One region of the Streptomyces sp. NPDC057939 genome, then DNA from elsewhere that is predicted to be linked to it. Evidence: riboswitches for the same ligand, from Rfam matches in the RefSeq annotation. Region 1 holds a riboswitch; each other region holds the start of a gene.

What was found. Region 1 has a riboswitch for thiamine pyrophosphate ahead of thiC (phosphomethylpyrimidine synthase ThiC). Riboswitches for the same ligand answer to the same signal wherever they lie in the genome.
Region 2: it holds a riboswitch for thiamine pyrophosphate, as region 1 does, so the genes downstream of both, ACFVS6_RS31480 (thiamine ABC transporter substrate binding subunit) here and thiC (phosphomethylpyrimidine synthase ThiC) in region 1, are expected to answer to the same signal.
Region 3: it holds a riboswitch for thiamine pyrophosphate, as region 1 does, so the genes downstream of both, thiO (glycine oxidase ThiO) here and thiC (phosphomethylpyrimidine synthase ThiC) in region 1, are expected to answer to the same signal.

What each region holds. Positions count from the first base shown of each region.
Region 1 is NZ_JBHVPG010000001.1:363,991-369,301, reverse strand. Features, by position in the region: gene thiC (phosphomethylpyrimidine synthase ThiC) at 1-1,507, opposite strand, end outside; TPP riboswitch at 1,501-1,645, opposite strand; gene ACFVS6_RS01690 (YibE/F family protein) at 1,721-3,109, shown strand; gene ACFVS6_RS01685 (SsgA family sporulation/cell division regulator) at 3,126-3,575, opposite strand; gene ACFVS6_RS01680 (IclR family transcriptional regulator) at 3,672-4,418, opposite strand; gene ACFVS6_RS01675 (DUF5326 family protein) at 4,698-4,925, opposite strand; gene ACFVS6_RS01670 (cupin domain-containing protein) at 5,118-5,311, opposite strand, start outside.
Region 2 is NZ_JBHVPG010000040.1:1,329-6,639, reverse strand. Features, by position in the region: gene frr (ribosome recycling factor) at 1-211, shown strand, start outside; gene ACFVS6_RS31490 (phosphatidate cytidylyltransferase) at 211-1,287, shown strand; gene rlmN (23S rRNA (adenine(2503)-C(2))-methyltransferase RlmN) at 1,445-2,557, shown strand; TPP riboswitch at 2,623-2,732, shown strand; gene ACFVS6_RS31480 (thiamine ABC transporter substrate binding subunit) at 2,818-3,918, shown strand; gene ACFVS6_RS31475 (ABC transporter permease) at 3,975-5,311, shown strand, end outside.
Region 3 is NZ_JBHVPG010000037.1:70,756-76,066, reverse strand. Features, by position in the region: gene pknB (Stk1 family PASTA domain-containing Ser/Thr kinase) at 1-1,074, opposite strand, end outside; gene ACFVS6_RS30570 (thiazole synthase) at 1,224-2,024, opposite strand; gene thiS (sulfur carrier protein ThiS) at 2,030-2,230, opposite strand; gene thiO (glycine oxidase ThiO) at 2,227-3,396, opposite strand; TPP riboswitch at 3,394-3,506, opposite strand; gene ACFVS6_RS30555 (NAD(P)/FAD-dependent oxidoreductase) at 3,609-4,829, shown strand; gene ACFVS6_RS30550 (Rv2175c family DNA-binding protein) at 4,971-5,311, shown strand, end outside.

The DNA of each region.
Region 1 (5,311 bases):
CCGACAGGGCGTCGTCCCACTCCTGGGCGCCCGGGTGCCCCTTGGCCAGGTCCGCCGCGTGGGCGGCGATCTTGTAGGTGATGACGCCGGTCTTGACGTCATCACGGTTGGGCAGGCCCAGGTGCTCCTTGGGCGTGACGTAGCAGAGCATCGCGGTGCCCCACCAGGCGATCATCGCGGCGCCGATGCCCGAGGTGATGTGGTCGTACGCGGGCGCGACGTCCGTGGTGAGCGGGCCGAGCGTGTAGAACGGCGCCTCCTCACAGATCTCCTGCTGGAGGTCGATGTTCTCCTTGATCTTGTGCATCGGGACGTGGCCCGGGCCCTCGATCATCGTCTGGACGTTGTGGCGCTTGGCGATGGTGTTCAGCTCGCCCAACGTCTTCAGTTCGGCGAACTGCGCGGCGTCGTTGGCGTCGGCGATGGAGCCGGGGCGCAGGCCGTCGCCCAGGGAGTACGTGACGTCGTAGGTCGCGAGGATGTCGCAGAGCTCTTCGAAGTTCGTGTAGAGGAAGTTCTCCTTGTGGTGCGCCAGGCACCACGCGGCCATGATCGAACCACCGCGGGAGACGATGCCGGTCTTGCGCCGGGCGGTCAGCGGTACGTACGGGAGCAGCACGCCCGCGTGGACCGTCATGTAGTCGACGCCCTGCTCGGCCTGCTCGATGACCGTGTCCTTGTAGATCTCCCAGGTCAGGTCCTCGGCGCGGCCGTCGACCTTCTCCAGCGCCTGGTAGAGCGGCACGGTGCCGATCGGGACGGGGGAGTTGCGCAGCACCCACTCGCGGGTGGTGTGGATGTTGCGACCGGTCGAGAGGTCCATGACCGTGTCGGCGCCCCACTTGGTGGCCCAGGTCATCTTGTCGACCTCCTCCTCGATGGAGGAGGTGACCGCGGAGTTGCCGATGTTGGCGTTGACCTTCACCAGGAACCGCTTGCCGATGATCATCGGCTCGATCTCGGGGTGGTTCACGTTGGCCGGAAGGACCGCTCGACCTGCGGCGATCTCCTCACGGACGACCTCGGGGGAGACGTTCTCGCGGATCGCGACGTACTCCATCTCCGGGGTGATCTCGCCGCGGCGGGCGTACGCGAGCTGGGTTACGGCGGCGCCGCCACGGCCGCGGCGGGGCTGCCGGGGGCGTCCCGGGAAGACCGCGTCGAGGTTCTTGAGGCCGCCGCGGGGCGAGGTGTGCTTGATGCCGTCGTCCTCGGGGCGCGCGGGGCGGCCCGCGTACTCCTCGGTGTCGCCACGGCTGATGATCCAGTTCTCGCGCAGCGGCGCGAGGCCCCGACGGACATCGGTCTCGATCTGCGGGTCGGTGTACGGACCCGACGTGTCGTAGAGCGTCACGTCCTTGCCGTTGGTGAGGTGGACCTGGCGGACCGGCACCCGGATGTCGGGGCGGGAGCCCGCGACGTAGCCCTTGTGCCAGCCCGGCTGGCGCTCGTTCCCGCCGTCGGCGTCCTGGCTGACGGCAGGCGTGCGTGCGTCCTGAATGGTCATGAGACCTATCTCCCTACGCCGGCATTACCCGGTAACAGGTTCGGCGGTCGACGCAGCCTCTTCCCGTACGCATTCTCATGTGCGTACGGTGATCAGCGCCCTCTCAGCCCGGTGCTCCGAGCTCCCGCGTTGTGCAAAGGTGCCCCCACGCTAGCGTCATCTGTGGCGTGCTGAACAGTGGGCCCCCTCATCTCTTGCGATGATCTGCCGGTGATGTCCTCGCCGCAGCCCCCCACCGAGCCCACCGAACCCACGGGTCACCACGACCACGAGCACGCCTCCCATGGACATGCGGCCGGGCCCGCACAGGGCCATTCCCACAGCCACAGCCACGGGCCGGCGGCCCCCGTCTCCAAGCACCTGCGCAAGGTCATCGCCGCGGTACTGATCCCCTTCGCGGCGGCCGTCTTCATCGGCATGGCGGTCCTGTGGCCGGGCGGCGCCCCCGCCCACGAACGGACCGGCGTGGGATTCGACCGGCAGACCCAGCAGGGCCAAGTCGTCGCACTCGAAAGCGTCGACTGCAAATCGGTGAACGCCGCGCAGGTGCCGTCGACCGGCGATCTCTCGACCCCCCAGGGCCGCGAGGCGAAGGCCTCGCAGACCGGCGACTGCAAGAAGGCCACCGTCGTGGTCGGTAGCGGTCCCGACAAGGGGCGCGCCTTCTTCGAGATCGTCCAGCCGGGCGCCCCACGGCAGTTGAAGCAGGGTCAGGAGGTGGTCGTCGCCCACGCGCCGGACGCCCCCCGGGACCTCCAGTACTCGGTGATCGACGTGAACCGCAAGCTCCCGATGGCCCTGCTGGCCGGCATCTTCGCCGTGGCGGTCGTCGTGGTCGGCCGGTTGCGGGGCCTGTTCGCACTCATCGCCCTCGTGATCAGTTTCGCGATCCTGACCCTCTTCATCCTCCCGGCGATCCTGCAGGGCTCGAACCCCCTGGTCGTCGCGATCGTCGGGGCCAGCGCGATCATGCTGATCGCCCTCTACATGTGCCACGGGTTGACGGCCAGAACCTCGGTGGCCGTCCTCGGCACCCTGGTCTCACTGTTGCTGATCGGCCTGTTGGGCTCGGTGTTCATCGACTGGGCGTTCCTGAGCGGGAACACCGACGACAACACCGGCCTGATCCACGGCCTCTACCCCGACATCGACATGAGCGGTTTGCTGCTCGCAGGCGTGATCATCGGTTCGCTCGGTGTGCTCGACGACGTGACGGTCACCCAGACCTCAGCGGTGTGGGAACTCCACCAGGCCGACCCGAAGATGGGGCCGCGCGCCCTGTACCGGGCGGCGATCAGGATCGGCCGCGACCACATCGCGTCCGTGGTCAACACCCTCGTACTCGCCTATGCGGGTGCCGCTCTGCCCCTGCTGCTGCTGTTCTCGATCGCCAACAGCAGCATAGGGTCGGTGGCCAACAGCGAGCTGGTGGCGGAGGAGATCGTACGGACCCTCGTGGGCTCGATCGGGCTCGTCGCATCGGTTCCCGTGACCACGGCCCTGGCCGCTCTGGTCGTTTCCGCGGACCGGCCGGGTGCCCCCGCCGGCGCGGCGGCCACGGGACCGGTCCGCGGCGGCCGGGGCCGACGGCGCAAGCGCTGAGGAGGAGCCGGTCGGCTCAGCCCGCGTTCTGTTCGTTCTGCCGGGCTTCGGCGAGGATCTTGTCGAGCGCCTCGTCGAGGTCCCCCTCGAAGTCGCCGAGGTTGCGCTCCTGACCGAGCGGAACAAGCCGATCGGTCCGGTCGAGGAACGCGACGAGCGGTGCCGCGCCGGCACGGAACAGGGCCCGGTCCCCGCCGACCTGGAGGCGGATGTGGACGTCGGACAGCTCCTCGGGGTGGGTGGGGGCGATGTGCACGTCGCCGTCGCCGCAGGGCTTGTTGATGCCGTCGAGAAGCAGCTCCCGGCCGAACGCCCAGGTCACAGGCGCGTCTCCGGGAAGGTGGAAGGTGAGGCGTACTGCGTAGGGGTCCCGAGCCTCGTACCGGAGTTCCACCGGGATCCGGAACGAGAGCTCCTCGGAAACGAGGAAGCTCATCATGACCTCTGCCTGTACCGACTCGCGCATTGCCTACCCCGCTGTAGTGGAAGTGGCCAGGAATGGTCCCCCAAGCCCTCTTGACAAGAGTGGTGGAAGCGCTCGGAGATCACAAGGAGTGAGTTTTCAGATACTGATAGAGAACGAGAGGGTGCTCAACAGCGCGCCTACTTCACTCCGTAGCCGATCCACCGCATAGGGCAACCGACTTTCCTGGTGCGCAGGGAGCGAAATGGCCATGGTTGCGGCGGTATCGCCCGCCGTGATCGGGATGGCGGCGCACACGATGCCCAGCGCGTACTCCTGACGCTCCGTAACCGGCTGCATCCGTTCCAACGAAGCGATTCTTTGTTCCAGTGCGTGGAGGTCCCGCACGGTGTAGGGAGTGATCCCCTCGACCGGGTGACGGTCGTAGTGGTCCTTGCGCGCCTTCTCGTCGAGCTGGGCCAGCAGGCACTGTCCGATGGCGTGCGCGTGGCCGGTCGCGCGGAAGTCGGCCCATTCCTCGCAGGCAGGGTCGGCCGGGGTGTCCGAGACGCCGACGACCTCGATCTCACCCTCGCGGTAGACCGCGAAGTAGACGGGCGCCCCGACCGCGTCGCGGAAGTGCGCGAGGGAGTCGAGGATCATGCTGCGACGTTTCTGCTGAAGTCCGCCAACCGCCAACCGCCCGGCGGCCGCCCCGAGTACGAAGACCCCTCCCTCGCGGCGCAGATAGCCCTCGTGCGTCAGGGTGCGCAGCAGGTGGTACGCGGTGGGGAGCGGGAGCCCGGCTTCGCGCGCGAGTTGTTTCGCCGGGGCTCCGTCACCGTGGGAGCCCGCAGCTTCCAGCAGCCTCAGCGCTCTCTGCACCGAACCGATCAGAGTCGGCACACCGGCATTGTGAACCGAAGACAAAGCTCACCCCCAGGCGTGGCGGCGGGCCTGGGGGGCCCGCCCTGCGGGGGCCGCCCCCGCGTGTGCCGTGGCTCCTGGGGGTGTTGCTCGGGTGCTCCGGACCTGATCGCCCGTCCGGAGCGGAGTACCAGCTGACGGTGCCCAGGGGAGCGACACAGATTGCGACCCTATCCGCCGATTCCAGCGGTGTGGGCGTTTTGCCGTCTCACGTTCCCCCGCATGGGTCAATCCCGTACCGCCCGGGTCGCGGGTTTCCTACCACTCCCCGGAGGAGGAAGACGAGGACTTCGAACCGCTGCCGCTGAACTTCTTGACCACGAAGATCAGGCCGCCGACGAGGGCGACGAAGAGGAGCAGCTTGAAGACCAGGCCGATCAGCGTGCCGATGATGCTGGTGATCACCCCGCCGAACACGAAGATGGCCAGCACCGGAACGGCGATCCACTTGACCCACCAGGGCATGCCCGCGAATATCGCTCGGATCCCGTCCATGTCTTCTACCTCTTCCTCATCCGTGACTTCCTGGTCCCGATGCTAGGAGCCGCCGGCCACGGCCGGGGGCCCGGGAGCCCCCGGAACCCCCTGATCCGCCCCCTAGGGGGACCGGGCGCGGACCCCCGGGAGGACAGCCCCCGGAAGAGGGCCCCCGGGATGAAGGCCTCCGGTCCCGCGCCCTCAGCCCTCCGGCGGGGAGAACACCACCAGCACCTTCAAGGGTTCGGTGATGTGGTGGAACTTGTGCGGCACCCCCGCCGGTACGTAGACGACGCTGCCGTTGGCCACCACCGTCGTCTCCTCCCCGACCGTGATCGAGGCCCGACCGCTGACCACGAAGTACACCTCGTCCTGCCGGTGCGGCTGCTGCGGAT
Region 2 (5,311 bases), on a different contig from region 1:
CGCCAAGAACAAGGCCGAGGACTCCAAGGTCTCCATCCGGTCCGTGCGCCGCAAGGCCAAGGACGCCCTTGACAAGCTCGTCAAGGACAAGGAGGCCGGCGAGGACGAGGTGCGCCGCGCCGAGAAGGAGCTCGACGACACCACCGCGAAGTACGTCGCGCAGGTGGACGAGCTGCTGAAGCACAAGGAATCCGAGCTCCTAGAGGTCTGATGAACGACTCTCCCTGGGCCACGGAGCCGGTTCCGGCGGGTCCCGCATACGATGCGCTGGTGGGCCCGCACACTCGGCCCATGCCCATCGTGCCCGATGCCGCCGGCCGTGCCTTCGACGACCGGGAAGCACGCGATCGGGGGGCCGCCTTCGCGGGCGCCCCCCCGCTCCGCGCCGAGACGCCGTTGCAGGAGCCCATGCCCAGCCCTCCGCCTCCGCCTTCGCAGGCACCGCAGGACGCCTCCCCGCCGCCGCAGAAGAAGCGCGCGGGGCGGGATCTGCGTGCCGCCATAGGGGTCGGCGTCGGCCTCGGAGCGGTGATCTTCGCCTCGCTGTTCATCGTCAAGGCCGTCTTCGTCGGTGTCGTCGTCGTCGCGGTCGTGGTGGGCCTGTGGGAGCTCACCTCCCGGCTCCAGGAGAAGAAGGGCATCAAGGCGCCGCTCGTCCCGCTCGCGGTCGGTGGCGCCGCCATGGTCATCGCCGGCTACGTCCGCGGGGCCGAGGGCGCCTGGGTCGCCATGGCCCTGACCGCGCTCGCGGTCCTGGTGTGGCGGATGACGGAACCGCCCGAGGACTACCTCAAGGACGTCACCGCCGGCGTGTTCGCGGCGTTCTACGTGCCGTTCCTCGCCACCTTCGTCACGATGCTGCTCACCGCGGACGACGGCCCGCAGCGCGTGGTCACGTTCCTGGTCCTGACCGTCGTCAGCGACACCGGGGCCTACGCGGTGGGCTGGCGCTTCGGCAAGACCAAGCTGGCGCCGCGCATCAGCCCCGGGAAGACCCGTGAAGGACTGTTCGGCGCCGTGGCCTTCGCGATGGCCGCGGGCGCGCTGTGCATGGAGTTCCTGATCGAGGAGGGCTCCTGGTGGCAGGGCCTGATCCTCGGTCTGGCCGTTGCGGTCAGCGCGACCCTGGGCGACCTGGGCGAGTCGATGATCAAGCGGGACCTGGGCATCAAGGACATGGGCACGCTGCTGCCGGGTCACGGCGGCATCATGGACCGGCTCGACTCGCTCCTGCCGACCGCCCCCGTCGTGTGGCTGCTGCTGGCGGCCTTCGTCGGCACCGGTTGATCCACCCGCCGGTCCACGGCTGATCACCGGCCGATCCTCCGCCCCCCCGCGGTACCGGGGCGGCATCGGAGGAAAAGCTCCGGTCGGGCGGGGCGGTTACTCTTGAAGGGCGCGCTGCTTCTGCGGCGCGCCTTTCGTCTTACAAGGAGTACCTGCCATGGCCCGCCCCGTTCCGGGAGAGCTCACCTTCGTCGCCCCTCGTGGGGTCAAGAAGCCGCCCCGGCACCTCGCCGACCTCACCCCGGCCGAGCGCCGGGAGGCGGTGGCCGCGATCGGCGAGAAGCCGTTCCGGGCCAAGCAGCTCTCCCAGCACTACTTCGCCCGCTACGCCCACGACCCGGCGGAGTGGACCGACATCCCCGCGGCCTCCCGCGAGAAGCTCCAGCAGGAGCTGCTGCCCGACCTGATGAACGTTCTGCGGCACATCAGCTGCGACAACGACACCACCCGCAAGACCCTGTGGAAGCTGCACGACGGCACGCTCGTCGAGTCCGTGCTGATGCGCTACCCCGACCGGGTCACGATGTGCATCTCCTCGCAGGCCGGCTGCGGCATGAACTGCCCGTTCTGTGCCACCGGCCAGGCCGGCCTGGACCGCAACCTCTCCACCGCCGAGATCGTGCACCAGATCGTCGACGGCATGCGCGCCCTGCGCGACGGAGAGGTACCGGGCGGCCCGGCGCGCCTGTCGAACATCGTCTTCATGGGCATGGGCGAGCCGCTCGCCAACTACAACCGCGTCGTCGGCGCCATCCGTCGCCTCACCGACCCGGAGCCCGATGGCCTCGGCCTGTCGCAGCGCGGGATCACCGTCTCCACCGTCGGCCTGGTCCCGGCCATGCTCCGGTTCGCCGACGAGGGCTTCAAGTGCCGCCTGGCGGTCTCGCTGCACGCCCCCGACGACGAGCTGCGCGACACCCTCGTCCCGGTGAACACCCGCTGGAACGTCCGCGAGGTCCTGGGCGCGGCCTGGGAGTACGCCGAGAAGTCCGGTCGCCGGATCTCCATCGAGTACGCCCTGATCCGCGACATCAACGACCAGGCCTGGCGCGGTGACCTGCTCGGCAAGCTGCTCAAGGGCAAGCGGGTCCACGTCAACCTGATCCCGCTGAACCCGACCCCGGGCTCGAAGTGGACCGCCTCGCGGCCCGAGGACGAGAAGGCGTTCGTCGAGGCCATCGCCCGCCACGGCGTGCCGGTGACCGTCCGCGACACCCGCGGTCAGGAGATCGACGGTGCGTGCGGCCAGCTGGCCGCCTCGGAGCGATAAGGCCGAAATTCGGCCATGGTCGATCACATTCGGCCGCAGGGGTACCCTGTGGCCGAACCAATTTCATATTCCGACAGGGGAGCGCCACAGCGCTGAGAGTGCGGTATCCGTCATCCGCAGACCCTCTGAACCTCGCCCCGGTCATTCGGGGTAGGAAGTTCGGTCACCACTCATGCTGTTGCGCCCTGCCCGGCGTCCGCTCTCGCAGAGCGCCGGGCAGGGCCGCGTCTTCTCCTGGTCATCCCAGGAGGAATCAACCAGTGAGCACCACCAAGAAGATCGCGGGCGCCGCGCTCGCGGCCGCGCTCGGCGTCACCACGCTCAGTGCCTGCGGCGGCGGCGACGCCAACGACAAGACCGCCGGCGCGAGCGACGCCCCCAAGTCCAAGACGGTCACGCTCGTCTCCCACGACTCCTTCAACGTGACCGACTCGGTCCTGAAGGAGTTCGAGCAGCAGAGCGGTTACACCGTCAAGCGGCTGAAGTCCGGGGACGCGGGCACGGCGCTCAACCAGGAGATCCTCACCAAGGGCTCCCCGCGCGGCGACGTCTTCTTCGGTGTCGACAACACGCTGCTCTCGCGGGCCCTCGACAACGGGATCTTCACCCCGTACCAGGTCAAGGGCATGGACGGGATCAAGACCGAGTTCATGCTCGACCCGCAGCACCGCGTCACGCCGATCGACTCCGGTGACGTCTGCGTCAACTACGACAAGCAGTACTTCGCCGACAAGAAGATCGCCCCGCCGCAGACGCTGGACGACCTGATCAAGCCGGAGTACAAGAACCTGCTGGTCACGGAGAACGCCGCGACCTCCTCGCCGGGTCTCGGGTTCCTCCTCGCCTCCGTCGGCAAGTACGGCGAGGACGGCTGGAAGGACTACTGGAGCAAGCTCAAGGCCAACGGCGTCGAGGTCGTCGACGGCTGGGAGCAGGCATACAACGAGCGCTTCTCGGGCTCCGCGGGCGGCAAGAAGGCCAAGGGCGACCGTCCGCTGGTCGTCTCCTACGCCTCCAGCCCCCCGGTCGAGGTGCTCTACGGCGAGCCGCAGCCGGCCGAGGCCCCCACGGGCGTCTCCACCGGGACCTGCTTCCGCCAGGTCGAGTTCGCGGGCCTGCTGAACGGGGCGAAGAACCCCGAGGGCGGCAAGGCGCTCCTCGACTTCCTGGTGAGCAAGAAGTTCCAGGAGGACATGCCGCTCCAGATGTTCGTGAACCCGGTGGTCAAGGACGCGCAGCTGCCGGAGATCTTCACGAAGCACGGCGTGGTGATCGACAAGCCGGAGAACGTCACCCCGGACGCCATCGCCAAGAACCGTGAGCAGTGGGTCAAGGCATGGTCCTCGCTCGTCGTGAAGTAGGACGCGGGAGCTCCCCGAAGGAGAACGGGCGCGCCACCGCCGTCAGGCTCGGCCTGATGGCGGTGCCGCTCGTCTTCTTCGGGCTGTTCTTCGCCTACCCCGTGGCGGCGATCGTCGGCCGCGGACTCAAGACGGACTCCGGCTGGCAGTTCGGCCGGATCGGCGAGGTCCTGGCCCGGCCCGACATCGCCGACGTGCTGTGGTTCACCACCTGGCAGGCCCTCGCCTCCACGCTGCTCACCCTGCTGATCGCGTTGCCCGGGGCGTACGTCTTCGCGCGCTTCGAGTTCCCCGGCAAGCAACTGCTGCGCGCGGTCGTCACCGTTCCGTTCGTGCTGCCGACGGTGGTCGTCGGCACGGCCTTCCTGGCGCTGGTCGGGCGCGGCGGTCTGCTGGACGAGCTGTGGGGCGTCCGCCTCGACACCACCGTCTGGGCGATCCTGCTGGCGCACGTCTTCTTCAACTACGCCGTGGTCGTCCGTACGGTCGGCGGGCTCTGGGCCCAGCTCGACCCCCGTCAGGAGGAGGCGGCCCGCGTCCTCGGCGCGGGACGCTTCGGGGCCTGGCTCCGGGTGACGCTGCCGGCGCTCGGGCCCGCGGTCGCCGCCGCCTCGCTGATGGTCTTCCTGTTCACCTTCACCTCCTTCGGCGTCGTGCAGATCCTGGGCGGTCCCGCGTACTCCACCCTGGAGGTGGAGGTCTACCGGCAGACCGCGCAGCTGCTGGACCTGCCGACGGCCGCCGTCCTGACGATGGTGCAGTTCGTCGCGGTCGGCGCGATCCTCGCCCTGCACGCCTGGACCGTGCGCCGGCGGGAGACCGCGCTGCGGCTGGTCGACCCGGCGGGCACGGCGCACCGGCCGCGCGGCTGGGCCCAGCGGAGCCTGCTCGGCGGGGTGCTGCTGACGGTGGCGCTGCTGATCGTGCTGCCTCTGGGCGTACTCGTCGAACGGTCCTTCGACGCCCCCGGCGGCTACGGGTTCGGCTTCTACCGGGCCCTGCAGGACGCGGGCTCCGGTGGCGGAACGTTCCTCGTGCCGCCGCTGGAGGCCATCGGGAACTCACTGCGCTACGCCTTGGCCGCCACCGCCATCGCCCTGTTCATCGGTGGCCTCGCCGCCGCCGCGCTGACCCGGCGCGGCGGGCGCTTCGTGCGCGGCTTCGACGCGCTGCTGATGCTCCCGCTCGGGGTGTCCGCCGTGACCGTCGGCTTCGGCTTCCTGATCACCATGGACGAACCCCCGCTGGACCTGCGGACCTCCTGGATCCTGGTGCCGCTCGCGCAGGCGCTCGTCGGGGTGCCCTTCGTCGTACGGACCATGCTGCCGGTGTTGCGGGCGGTGGACGGACGGCTGCGGGAGGCCGCGGCCGTGCTGGGCGCCTCACCGCTGCG
Region 3 (5,311 bases), on a different contig from region 1:
ACCGAGGGCGAGCAGCACCCCGGCGACGATCAGGAGCGGTCCGCGCCGGGGTGCGCGCGGAAGCCGCCGGTCCGGCGGTGCGGCGGCCGGCGCGGGCGCCGACTCCAGCCGCGAGGTGTGGAGCACCGGCTGCTGCACGTCCACCGAGCGGGGGATCACGCCCGTCCGGTCCTCCGCCGCGCTGCGCGCCTGGGCCCGCGCCTGCGGCGGTACGGCGTCCAGCTCGGCCTCGCCGAGGCCGTCGCGGACGCCGCGGGCCAGGCCGAGGAGGGCCGCGGCGTCGGAGGGCCGCAGCTCGGGGTTGCGGGCGGTGGCCTGCGCTACGAGGGCGTCGAGGCCGGCCGGGAGCCCGGGGACGGCGGCCGACGGGGGCGGAACGTCCTCGTTGAGGTGCTGGTAGAGCACCTGGGCGGGGCTGCCGCCGTTGTGCGGCTTGCTGCCGGTGAGCATCTCGTAGAGCACGACGCCGCAGGCGTACACGTCCACGCGGGTGTCGGTGATCCCGTTCTCGATCTGCTCGGGCGCCAGGTAGGAGACGGTGCCGAGGACCGAGCCGGTGGTGTTCGTGACGGAGCCCACGGAGCGGACCAGCCCGAAGTCGGCGACCTTCACACGGCCGTCGTCGCCGATGAGTACGTTCTCGGGCTTCATGTCCCGGTGCACGAAACCGGCCCGGTGGGCGGCTCCGAGGGCGGCGAGGACCGGTTCGAGGATGTCGAGGGCGGCCCGCGGCTGGAGCGCGCCGCGCTCGCGGAGCACGTCGCGCAGGGTGCAGCCGGAGACGTACTCCATGGCGAGGTACGTGTACGGGCCGTCGGTCCCCTGGTCGAAGACGGCGACGACGTTGGAGTGGGCGAGGCGGGCCACGGACTTCGCCTCGCGGATGAAACGGTCGACGAAGGCGCCGTCGGCGGCGAGCGCCGGGTGCATCACCTTCAGCGCGAGGACGCGGTCGAGACGGGTGTCCACGGCCCGGTAGACCGTGGCCATGCCGCCGGCCGCGATGCGGGCATCGATGCGGTAGCGGCCGTCGAGCACGCGCCCGACGAGGGGGTCATCCAGGGTCGTATCCACCCGGCGATTCTACGAGCGCCCGCCGCGCCGCCGGCCCGGGTGGGGGTGGTTGCAGCGCAGCTGTGACGCACGTCCCCTTCCCGGCGCCCCCGTCCGCGGCGCCCGCGGGCCCTTGCGGGCCCCGTCGGGTCGGGGCCCGTACCCCCTGGTCAGGCGGTGAAGGCGGGGCGTTCCGGGTCGAGGGCGGCGCGGCCCTCGACGGGGGAGGAGGCCTCGGCGAAGCGCCGTTGCGGAATGCGTCCCGCCCGGTGGGCGAGACGTCCCGCGGAGACGGCGTCCCGCATGGCCGCGGCCATCAGCACGGGCTCCTGGGCCCGGGTCACGGCGGAGGCCAGCATCACGCCCGCGCAGCCCAGCTCCATGGCCAGCGCGGCGTCCGACGCCGTCCCGGCACCCGCGTCCAGGATGACCGGGACGCCGGCCCGTTCGACGATCAGCTCGAAGTTGTGCGGGTTGCGGATCCCCATGCCGGAGCCGATGGGGGACCCGAGCGGCATGATCGCCGCGCAGCCCACGTCCTCCAGCTTCCGGGCCAGCACCGGGTCGTCGTTCGTGTAGGGCAGGACGGTGAAGCCCTCGTCCACCAGGACCTCGGCCGCGTCCAGCAGCTCGACGCCGTCCGGCAGGAGGGTGCGCTCGTCCGCGACGACCTCCAGCTTGATCCAGTCCGTGCCCAGGGCCTCCCGTGCCAGCCGGGCCGTGAGCACGGCCTCCCCGGCGGTGAAGCAGCCCGCCGTGTTCGGCAGGACGGCGATGCCGAGCTTCGTCAGCACCGACAGGACCGAGCCCTGCACCGTCGGGTCCAGGCGGCGCATCGCCACCGTCGTCAGTTCCGTCCCCGACGCGGTCAGCGCCCGTTCCAGGACGTCCAGGCTCGGGGCCCCGCCCGTGCCCATGATCAGGCGGGAGGAGAAGGTCCGGCCGCCCAGTTCGAAGAGGTCGTCCGCCATCGTCGTCAGCCTCCCTGGACCGCGGTGAGGACCTCGACCCGGTCGCCGTCGTCCAGTGGGGTGTGCGGCCACTGCCCGCGCGGGACGACGGTCTCGTTGAGGGCGGCGGCGACGCCCTTGGGCGCCCGGGTCAAAGTGGCCACCACCGCGTCGAGGGTGGTGCCGACCGCGATCTCGCGCGGCTCGCCGTTGACGGAGATGGTCATGCGTAGGACTCCTGACGCGTGGAGGAGAAGCGGCGGGGGGTGAAGGGGCGGGCGATCTCCGGTACGACTCCGGTGGCCAGCAGCTCCGCCATCACGTCCCCGGTGAGGGGGGTCAGCAGGACCCCGTTGCGGTAGTGGCCGGTGGCCAGGTGGAGGCCCGGCAGCTCGGTGGGTCCGAGCAGCGGCGCGTTGTCCGGCGAGCCCGGACGCAGCCCCGCCACGGTTTCGACCAGGGGGAGTTCGGTGATTCCGGGCACCAACTCGTGGGCGTCGCGCAGCAGCTCGTAGACCCCGCCCGCGGTGACCGTGGTGTCCCAGCCGAGTTCCTCGCTGGTGGCGCCGACGACGAGCTCGCCGCTCTCGCGCGGCACCAGGTAGACGTGGCTGCCGCGCACGACCGCCCGTACGGTCCGGGACAGGAACGGGCCGTACGCGGCCGGTACCGACAGCCGCAGCACCTGTCCCTTCACCGGCCGTACCGGAACGGCCACCTCGGGCGGTACGCCGGCGAGCCGGCCGCTGAACGAGCCCGCCGCCAGGACCACCTGGTCGGCGAACAACTCCGTACCGTCGTCGAGGACGGCGCCCGCGGCCCGGTCCCCGGTGGTGACGAGCCGGGCCGCGCGGGCCCGGTGCAGGGTCACCCCGGACCGCTCGCAGGCGGTCAGCAGGGCGGTCGCGAGGCGGCGCGGATCGACCTGGTGGTCCCCGTCGACCCGCAGCCCGCCGCGCACGCCGGGAGCCAGCATCGGCTCCAGACGGCGGCACTCGCGGCCGGTGAGCCACTCGGACTCCAGCCCGCAGCGGCGCTGGAGCGCGTGCAGTTCGCGCAGGTGGAGCCGGTCGTCCGCGTCGAGGGCGACGGCCAGGGTGCCGCAGGCCCGGTAGCCGATGTCCGTGCCGCCGCAGGCCTCGGACAGCTCCGCGGCGAAGTCCGGATAGCGGGCGGCGGAGGCGACGTTGAGCCCGAGCAGGGTCTCCTCGCCGTAGTGCAGTTCCGTGACGGCGGCCAGCATGCCCGCCGCGACCCGGGCGGCGCCGCCGCCGGGGTCCGGATCGGCCAGTACGACGCTCAGGCCGCGCCGGGCCGCCCGCCAGGCGATGACCAGGCCGATGATCCCGCCCCCGATGACGAGGACGTCGGATCCCTTCCGAGATGAGTGCATGGGCGTCCAGCCCCTCCCTTCGCCGGCATGACCCGGATCAGGTTCGTACGGTCGGAGGCCGGCCAGCCTCCCTCTCAGCCCGGTGCGCCCGGACTCCCGCGATGGGTACGGTGGCCAGACTAACCCCGTGGCCGATGCCGGGTAAGGCTGCCTCCCCCGGGCTCCCGCACCCGCTATTCCTGACGGACCGTCAGAGAACTAGGCTGGGTCGCGTGAGCGAGCAGACGCAACAGACGAACCCCGGTGTCGTGATCGTCGGCGCCGGAATGGCCGGGGTGCAGACCGCGGTGGCCCTGCGGGAACAGGGCTTCACCGGCCCCGTGACCCTGCTGGGGGCCGAACCCCACCAGCCCTACGACCGGCCCCCGCTGTCCAAGGCGGTGCTCCTCGGCAAGGCCGAGGACTCCGCCTTCGACGTCGACTTCGAGGGCCTCGACATCGAGCTGCGGCTCGGCACCGAGGTCACCGGCCTGCGGCACGCCGAACACGAACTGGACACCGAGGCCGGACCCGTCCCGTACGAGGTCCTCGTCCTGGCGACCGGAGCGCGGCCACTGACCCTGCCCGGCTCCGACGGCGTCCCCGGCGTGCACCTCCTGCGCACGCTCGACGACGCCGCCCGGCTGCGCCCCGTCCTGGCGACCGCCCCCGCCACCGTCGTCGTCGGGGCCGGCTGGATCGGCGCCGAGTTCGCCACCGCCGCCCGGGCGGCGGGCTGCGCCGTCACCGTCGTCGAGGCGGCGGACCGGGTCCTGGCGGGCGCCCTCCCGGCCGAGGTCACCGCCCCGATGGCCGGCTGGTACGCCGAGGCGGGCGCCGAGCTGATCACCGGCGCGAAGGTCGCCGGCATCGACGAGGGCCGGGTCCGGCTCGCGGACGGCCGGGAACTGGAGGCGGGCGCCGTCGTCGTCGGCATCGGCGCGCGCCCCGCGACGGACTGGCTGACCGGGACCGGGATCGACCGCGGCCCCGACGGCTCCGTCACCGCGGACGCCCACCTGCGCACCACCCTCCCCGGGGTGTACGCCGTCGGCGACTGCTCCTCCTTCCCGTCGGCCCGCTACGGGACGCGGCTGCTGGTCCACCACTGGGACAACGCCCTCCAGGGCCCGCGCGCCGTCGCGGCGAACATCCTGGCGGGGGAGCCCGTACGGGCCTACGACCCCGTCCCGTACTTCTGGTCGGAGCAGTTCGGCCGCTTCGTCCAGTACGCCGGACACCACGCCGGCGCCGACACCCTGCTGTGGCGCGGCGACCCCGGCGACGCCACCTGGTCGGTGTGCTGGCTCCGGGACGGCCTCCTGGTCGCCGTCCTGGCCGTCGGCCGGCCGAGGGACCTCGCGCAGGGCCGCAAGCTCATCGAGTCGGCCGTCCCCGTCGACCCGGCCCGGGTGGCGGACCCCGCCACCCCGCTGAAGTCCGCCACCGCCTGAGGCGCCCGACGGCGCGACGGGACGGATCGGGCACGGCGGAGCGGGGGAGTCCGCCCCGCGCCGCCCGGGCGGGAGGCGGCCCGGACCCCGGACGGACGGGCCAGGTACCGGCGGCCCGTCCGAGATGGCAGGCTTGTGTCCGTGACCGAGATTGACGCAAAGATCGATGCCCTTGTCCCCTCCTGGCTGCACCTCCCCGACATCGCGGAGATGCTCGACGTCGAGGTGACCCGGGTCCGCCAGATGGTCAAGGAAGGCCAGCTCATCGCCGTACGCCGGGGCGAGAACCGCACCCTGCAGGTTCCGGCCCAGTTCATCGACGGCGACAAGGTCGTGAAGGGCCTCGTGGGCCTGCTGACCGTGCTGCGCGACGACCGCTTCTCCGAGGAGGAGATCCTGGAATGGCTCTTCACCGAGGATCCGACCCTGCCCGGCAGCCCCGTGCAGGCGCTGAGCGAGAATCGCGGCACGGAGGTGAAGCG